Regions from separate parts of the Paenibacillus sp. UNC496MF genome, predicted to be linked through region 3. Evidence: a T-box and tRNA genes for the amino acid it is inferred to sense, from the RefSeq annotation. Region 3 holds a T-box; the other regions hold tRNA genes.
The links. The T-box of region 3 lies ahead of BMZ79_RS05345 (glutamine--tRNA ligase/YqeY domain fusion protein). A T-box ahead of a tRNA ligase gene usually reads a tRNA of that ligase, here a tRNA-Gln.

Region 1 (2,167 bases), on a different contig from region 3:
AGGGCGATCCTTTCTTCACAATCCAAAATCCCAAACAACGGCAACCCGAGCGTTATGTAGCGCTTCATGCGCCAGCCCGCTTGCGCATACGAAGCATTAAACCGATGGTCCAGGATCAAGCCGCCACCACCGCAGCGAGCAAATAAAAGAAGTAATACCCTGAATGCACTTGACGATCAAGTACCAACAGCCAATGAATAAAGCCGCCGTCACGGCATGGACGAGCCCCGCGAACAGATTCGTCAGCAGCCTGTCTCTAAATAACTTCTCCTGCGCATCCGAATCCTGTATCATGTCTTGCAGCAATTTCTTGCCCATACGCTGGCCAAGCTTGAGGTACGTCGCCTCAATACGACCTTGGGACGCGTCCTGGTCTGACGGCTCCAAATTCCATCCGCATTCGCACCAGGATCGATAGTGCACATGCGCCGGGATGCGCCTGCTGCATGACGGGCAGGCTTGATATGTTTCATCGGTTTGACTTGCAGTCGCTTCTGCTTGCACCTACGCGCGCTCCCTTGACGATATTATCGAGTTCCTCTTCATTTTACAAGAAAAGGAAAGCGCCGAATAGCAACATCTTATGAAGGGTCAGTAAAGCCTGTCGCACGCAGCCATCTAAAGATAAAACAAAAACGTTGACCGGCATAGACCGATCAACGTTTATTTTAAAGCGTTTTGGTTTCACAAGTTGGTGCCGGTGAGAGGACTCGAACCTCCACGGTTTCCCTCACGATTTTGAGTCGCGCGCGTCTGCCATTCCGCCACACCGGCTTATTGATGGCGTGCCCTAAGAGATTCGAACTCCTGACCTTTTGATTCGTAGTCAAACGCTCTATCCAGCTGAGCTAAGGGCACAAAATAAAAAAAATGGTGGAGGCGCCACCCAGACTCGAACTGGGGGTAAAGCTTTTGCAGAGCTCTGCCTTACCACTTGGCTATGGCGCCACATAAAAATGGAGCGGAAGACGGGAATCGAACCCGCGACCCTCGCCTTGGCAAGGCGATGCTCTACCGCTGAGCCACTTCCGCATAAAATGGCTGGGGATCTAGGATTCGAACCTAGGCATGACGGAGTCAAAGTCCGTTGCCTTACCGCTTGGCTAATCCCCAACATTTATGAATTTTAAGTTGAAATGGGGCGACCGATGGGACTTGAACCCACGAATGCCGGATCCACAAACCGGTGCGTTAACCCCTTCGCCACGATCGCCATACAACTTATGAAATTGGCAGGGGCAGCAGGAATTGAACCCACACTAACGGTTTTGGAGACCGCTGTTCTACCTTTAAACTATGCCCCTAAATAATTAAGTGGTGGAGGATGATGGATTCGAACCACCGAACCTGGAAGGAAGAGATTTACAGTCTCCCGCGTTTGGCCACTTCGCTAATCCTCCAAGAATGGTGCCGGCGAGAGGACTTGAACCCCCAACCTACTGATTACAAGTCAGTTGCTCTACCAATTGAGCTACACCGGCAATTGATGCGTCGTTCATTCATAGCTTGTCTGAATGGTGGCTCGGGACGGAATCGAACCGCCGACACGAGGATTTTCAGTCCTCTGCTCTACCAACTGAGCTACCGAGCCTGACATGGTTATAATGGCGGAGCCGACGGGATTCGAACCCGCGGTCTCCTGCGTGACAGGCAGGCATGTTAGGCCTCTACACCACGGCTCCACATTATAGGCTAGTCCTCGGTAGTGAACCGAAGGTAAATTGGTTGCGGGGGCAGGATTTGAACCTGCGGCCTTCGGGTTATGAGCCCGACGAGCTACCGAGCTGCTCCACCCCGCGTCATTATTAATGTTACTATTATGGTGGAGGCTGAGGGGATCGAACCCCCGACCCTCTGCTTGTAAGGCAGATGCTCTCCCAGCTGAGCTAAGCCTCCGCATTTGAGCGACAAGTAATACTATAGCTTATCAGTCATGCTCAATGCAAGTCTTTTTGAATAATTTTGGAGAAAATGGTGACCCGTAGGGGATTCGAACCCCTGTTACCTCCGTGAAAGGGAGGTGTCTTAACCCCTTGACCAACGGGCCTTATCTGGCGGAGAGCGAGGGATTCGAACCCTCGATACGCGGTTAACGTATACACGATTTCCAATCGTGCTCCTTCGACCACTCGGACAGCTCTCCATTAATGGCTCCCCGAACAGGACT
Region 2 (2,167 bases), on a different contig from region 3:
TTCAATGCCGTTAAGGAGCGCGGTATATGTATTCGGCGCGTTCTTCGGCCAGACGTTCGAGGTACGCGGACTTGACGAACTCGGACCGCAGCACGCGAAGCGATCGGGTCTCGCCCGGCTCCCAGTGCAGGATCCCTTCCTGCCGCAGCCGCAGCAAATGCGGTTCGAGGGTGGCGAAGCTCCGCAAGCCGACGAAATTGCGCACCTCGTCCACGGTTGGCGGGAACCCGTGCTTGGCGCTGAAATTCAGGATCGAATAGGCGATTTCCAAACATTTTCTGGATAAGCTCATTATCGACGCTCCTTCCCATAGGAACATATGTTCTTATTTTAGTCCGAAGCATCATGAATTTCAAGCGCTATTTCAGCCGAGGAAGCTGCCAATTTCTGATGCTCGCTCCGCCAAAGCCGCGTTTATCCCATTCGAAACTGCCATCTATACAAAAAACCTCTTATCAAGGAGATAAAAGGCTTCTTCGCGTCATATAAGGAAAGCGGGTGATGGGAATCGAACCCACGCCATCAGCTTGGGAAGCTGAAGTTCTACCATTGAACTACACCCGCAATGGAAAAAAAAGATGGTCGGGATGACACGATTCGAACATGCGACCCCCTGGTCCCAAACCAGGTGCTCTACCAAGCTGAGCTACATCCCGTAAATGGCGTGCCCTAAGAGATTCGAACTCCTGACCTTTTGATTCGTAGTCAAACGCTCTATCCAGCTGAGCTAAGGGCACAAAAACATGGTGTGGAGGCGCCACCCAGATTCGAACTGGGGGTCAAGCTTTTGCAGAGCTATGCCTTACCACTTGGCTATGGCGCCAAAAAAGAAATGGAGCGGAAGACGGGAATCGAACCCGCGACCCTCGCCTTGGCAAGGCGATGCTCTACCGCTGAGCCACTTCCGCGGATGGTGCGGTCAAGAGGACTTGAACCTCCACGGCTGTTACACCACTAGAACCTGAATCTAGCGCGTCTGCCAATTCCGCCATGACCGCATGTGAAAATAATGGTGCGGTTGAAGGGACTCGAACCCTTACGCCCGGTGGGCACTACCCCCTCAAGATAGCGTGTCTGCCAATTCCACCACAACCGCGTATTCAAGAAAGTGAGCCATGTAGGACTCGAACCTACGACACCCTGATTAAAAGTCAGGTGCTCTACCAACTGAGCTAATGGCTCATGCAAATGGCTGGGGATCTAGGATTCGAACCTAGGCATGACGGAGTCAAAGTCCGTTGCCTTACCGCTTGGCTAATCCCCAATGAAATGGTGGAGGATGATGGATTCGAACCACCGAACCTGGAAGGAAGAGATTTACAGTCTCCCGCGTTTGGCCACTTCGCTAATCCTCCAAAAAAATGGTGCCGACGAGAGGACTTGAACCCCCAACCTACTGATTACAAGTCAGTTGCTCTACCAGTTGAGCTACACCGGCTGATGATGCTTGTCTTTCATGGTGGCTCGGGACGGAATCGAACCGCCGACACGAGGATTTTCAGTCCTCTGCTCTACCAACTGAGCTACCGAGCCAAGCTATTCCCGATCTGAGCTGCCCTTCGGCCGAATGCCCGAAGACAACACGCGATGCAGAGTGAAAATGGCGGAGCCGACGGGATTCGAACCCGCGGTCTCCTGCGTGACAGGCAGGCATGTTAGGCCTCTACACCACGGCTCCGCGTTGGAAACAATGCCCGGCATCATGCCGAACGTAATTGGTTGCGGGGGCAGGATTTGAACCTGCGGCCTTCGGGTTATGAGCCCGACGAGCTACCGAGCTGCTCCACCCCGCGTCATTAAAAAGCGTTGCTATTCGTTTATGGTGGAGGCTGAGGGGATCGAACCCCCGACCCTCTGCTTGTAAGGCAGATGCTCTCCCAGCTGAGCTAAGCCTCCGAATAATGGTGACCCGTAGGGGACTCGAACCCCTGTTACCTCCGTGAAAGGGAGGTGTCTTAACCACTTGACCAACGGGCCTTATGAATAGTATTGCCCGATATGTAATCGGAAAGACGCCGCCTCGCCCCGGGGGGAAGCGTGGCGGAGAGCGAGGGATTCGAACCCTCGATACGCGGTTAACGTATACACGATTTCCAATCGTGCTCCTTCGACCACTCGGACAGCTCTCCACGGATGGCTCCCCGAACAGGACTCGAACCTGTAACAA
Region 3 (2,167 bases):
GGCGTTATTTTCGATCGGCAGCATCTCCGTCTCGCCCTCCGGATAGTTCGCAAGGACGACCTTGAGCGGGCGCAGCACCGCCATCAACGCGGGCACGCTTCCCTTCAAATCCTGCCGCAAACAGTGGTCGAGCAGCGAGATATCGACCGTGCTCTGCGTGCGGATGCCCCCGATCTCGCCGATGAAGCGGCGGATGCTCGCCGGCGTGAAGCCGCGCCGGCGCAGGCCGCGCAGCGTCGGCAGCCGCGGATCGTCCCAGCCGTCCACGAAGCCGCCCTCGACCAGCTGCCGCAGAAACCGTTTGCTCGTCACCGCGCCCGTCAGGTTCAGCCGCCCGAATTCCCGCTGCCGCGGCGGCTCGGCGACGCCCAGCTCGCGCAGCACCCATTCGTACAGCGGGCGGTGGTCCTTGAACTCGATGGAGCAGAGCGAATACGTGATGCCCTCGATCGCGTCCTGTATCGGATGGGCGAAGTCGTACATGGGGTAAATGCACCACGCCGTCCCGGTCCGGTAATGCTCGGCGTGCAGGATGCGGTAGAGCACCGGGTCGCGCAGGTTCATGTTGGGCGAGGCCATGTCGATCTTGGCGCGGAGCACCTTGGACGCCGCCGGATAGTCGCCGCGCTTCATGCCTTCGAACAGCGCCAGATTGTCCGCGGCCGCGCGGTCCCGGTACGGGCTGTTCCGGCCGGGCTCCGTCAGCGTTCCGCGATAAGCCGCGACCTCCTCGGGGCCGAGGTCGCAGACGTAAGCCTTGCCCTTCTCGATGAGCGTCACCGCCGCCGCATGGATGCGGTCCGAATAATCGGAGCCGTAGTAAATATGATTTCCCGGGTCGTACCCGAGCCACTTGATGTCCTCGATAATCGCGCGGACGTACGCCATGTCTTCCTTGAGCGGGTTCGTATCGTCGAAGCGCAGGTGGAAATCGCCGCCGTGCCGCGCGGCGATGTCATGGTTCGTCTGAATGGCGTACGCGCTCCCGATGTGGAGATAGCCGTTCGGCTCGGGCGGGAAGCGGGTACGCATCGGTCTTCCGAAAGGATGGGACGCGAGTTCCTCCTCGATCGATTCCGCCAAAAAATGTTTCGCTTCGGCATGTTCCTCTGTCATGGCAAGGCGCCTCCTCAACGCATAATTGAGGCGGATGCATCCGAGCGCCGCCGGGCGGCATCCGCGAAAAACAAAAAAAATCCCACCTCCAAGACCGTCGGTCTTGGGGACGAAATTTTCGCGGTGCCACCCCAGATTCGCTAATGCGTCGCCGCATTAACCTCTTCGAGTACGGCGCTTGCGCGAGGCAAGGCGATACTCTAGCCCTGTAACGGGAGCGCCCGTCATGCCATCCCCGCGCGGGCGGTTCCGGCATGCCGCTCCGAGACTTGGTTCGCGGCGGGCGCCAGGCTCCCTCTCAGCTGCCGGAGCTCTCTGGACAAGCGCGTCGTCCGCTACTCTTCTCTTCATCGCGTTTGCGTTTGCGATTGTGTTTCTGTGATGCTTCCAGCTTACCAAATCCCGCCGGCGGCTGTAAACCGGCCGGCGCGCGGATTTTCCGGCAGGCGGGAATTTCCCAACAATTGAGGCTGGGTATTCCGCATCGAATCGCGTACGATTGATTCTTGAACGGCGCCATGCGCGGCGCCGAAATGCGAAATGCGACTACGATCGGAAAGCGAGACATGCGTCCATGAATGCCAACGGTTCCTTCGGTCGTCCGATTCTTGCTCTGATGCTTATTATCGGCATGACTTTCGGCTTTTATCCCCATGCGACAGCGGCCGCGGCGGCGCCGGCCGCCCTGCCGTACGACGATATACGCGACAATTACGCCGCGGCAGCGATCGTGAACATGACGAAGCTCGGGTTCGTGACCGGAACGGGCCTGCGCCGGTTCGAGCCGGACAAGGCGATCACCCGCGCCGAGTTCGCGACGATGCTTGAGCGGCTGCTCGGCATCCGGCCGGTCTCCGCCGCCATCCCCGCGTTCGCCGACGTTCCGGTCTCCGCCTGGCATTACGGCTGGGTGCAGGCGGCGATTCAATTGAACCTCGTGCAGGGCGCCGCGCCGTCGCGCTTCGAGCCGAACCGGCCCGTCACCCGCGAAGAGGCGGCCGTCCTGCTCGCCCGGGCGGCGAAGCAGTCCCTGCCGCCGGCGTCTTCGGTG

Region 1: it has a tRNA-Gln gene. The T-box ahead of BMZ79_RS05345 (glutamine--tRNA ligase/YqeY domain fusion protein) is inferred to sense a tRNA for this amino acid. The anticodon was not compared.
Region 2: it has a tRNA-Gln gene. The T-box ahead of BMZ79_RS05345 (glutamine--tRNA ligase/YqeY domain fusion protein) is inferred to sense a tRNA for this amino acid. The anticodon was not compared.

The regions. Positions count from the first base shown of each region.
Region 1 is NZ_FORE01000008.1:426-2,592, reverse strand. Features, by position in the region: gene BMZ79_RS13985 (M48 family metallopeptidase) at 1-119, opposite strand, end outside; gene BMZ79_RS13980 (hypothetical protein) at 97-504, opposite strand; tRNA gene BMZ79_RS13975 (tRNA-Leu) at 693-774, opposite strand; tRNA gene BMZ79_RS13970 (tRNA-Arg) at 782-858, opposite strand; tRNA gene BMZ79_RS13965 (tRNA-Cys) at 875-948, opposite strand; tRNA gene BMZ79_RS13960 (tRNA-Gly) at 958-1,032, opposite strand; tRNA gene BMZ79_RS13955 (tRNA-Gln) at 1,039-1,113, opposite strand; tRNA gene BMZ79_RS13950 (tRNA-His) at 1,138-1,213, opposite strand; tRNA gene BMZ79_RS13945 (tRNA-Trp) at 1,231-1,304, opposite strand; tRNA gene BMZ79_RS13940 (tRNA-Tyr) at 1,316-1,400, opposite strand; tRNA gene BMZ79_RS13935 (tRNA-Thr) at 1,406-1,481, opposite strand; tRNA gene BMZ79_RS13930 (tRNA-Phe) at 1,516-1,591, opposite strand; tRNA gene BMZ79_RS13925 (tRNA-Asp) at 1,606-1,682, opposite strand; tRNA gene BMZ79_RS13920 (tRNA-Met) at 1,723-1,799, opposite strand; tRNA gene BMZ79_RS13915 (tRNA-Val) at 1,821-1,896, opposite strand; tRNA gene BMZ79_RS13910 (tRNA-Glu) at 1,973-2,047, opposite strand; tRNA gene BMZ79_RS13905 (tRNA-Ser) at 2,053-2,143, opposite strand; tRNA gene BMZ79_RS13900 (tRNA-Asn) at 2,149-2,167, opposite strand, start outside.
Region 2 is NZ_FORE01000020.1:176,969-179,135, forward strand. Features, by position in the region: gene BMZ79_RS30640 (LexA family protein) at 11-292, opposite strand; tRNA gene BMZ79_RS30645 (tRNA-Gly) at 494-564, opposite strand; tRNA gene BMZ79_RS30650 (tRNA-Pro) at 580-656, opposite strand; tRNA gene BMZ79_RS30655 (tRNA-Arg) at 661-737, opposite strand; tRNA gene BMZ79_RS30660 (tRNA-Cys) at 750-823, opposite strand; tRNA gene BMZ79_RS30665 (tRNA-Gly) at 834-908, opposite strand; tRNA gene BMZ79_RS30670 (tRNA-Leu) at 912-998, opposite strand; tRNA gene BMZ79_RS30675 (tRNA-Leu) at 1,011-1,096, opposite strand; tRNA gene BMZ79_RS30680 (tRNA-Lys) at 1,110-1,182, opposite strand; tRNA gene BMZ79_RS30685 (tRNA-Gln) at 1,190-1,264, opposite strand; tRNA gene BMZ79_RS30690 (tRNA-Tyr) at 1,271-1,355, opposite strand; tRNA gene BMZ79_RS30695 (tRNA-Thr) at 1,363-1,438, opposite strand; tRNA gene BMZ79_RS30700 (tRNA-Phe) at 1,458-1,533, opposite strand; tRNA gene BMZ79_RS30705 (tRNA-Asp) at 1,602-1,678, opposite strand; tRNA gene BMZ79_RS30710 (tRNA-Met) at 1,717-1,793, opposite strand; tRNA gene BMZ79_RS30715 (tRNA-Val) at 1,821-1,896, opposite strand; tRNA gene BMZ79_RS30720 (tRNA-Glu) at 1,903-1,977, opposite strand; tRNA gene BMZ79_RS30725 (tRNA-Ser) at 2,039-2,129, opposite strand; tRNA gene BMZ79_RS30730 (tRNA-Asn) at 2,135-2,167, opposite strand, start outside.
Region 3 is NZ_FORE01000005.1:114,386-116,552, forward strand. Features, by position in the region: gene BMZ79_RS05345 (glutamine--tRNA ligase/YqeY domain fusion protein) at 1-1,116, opposite strand, end outside; T-box leader at 1,219-1,476, opposite strand; gene BMZ79_RS05350 (S-layer homology domain-containing protein) at 1,748-2,167, shown strand, end outside.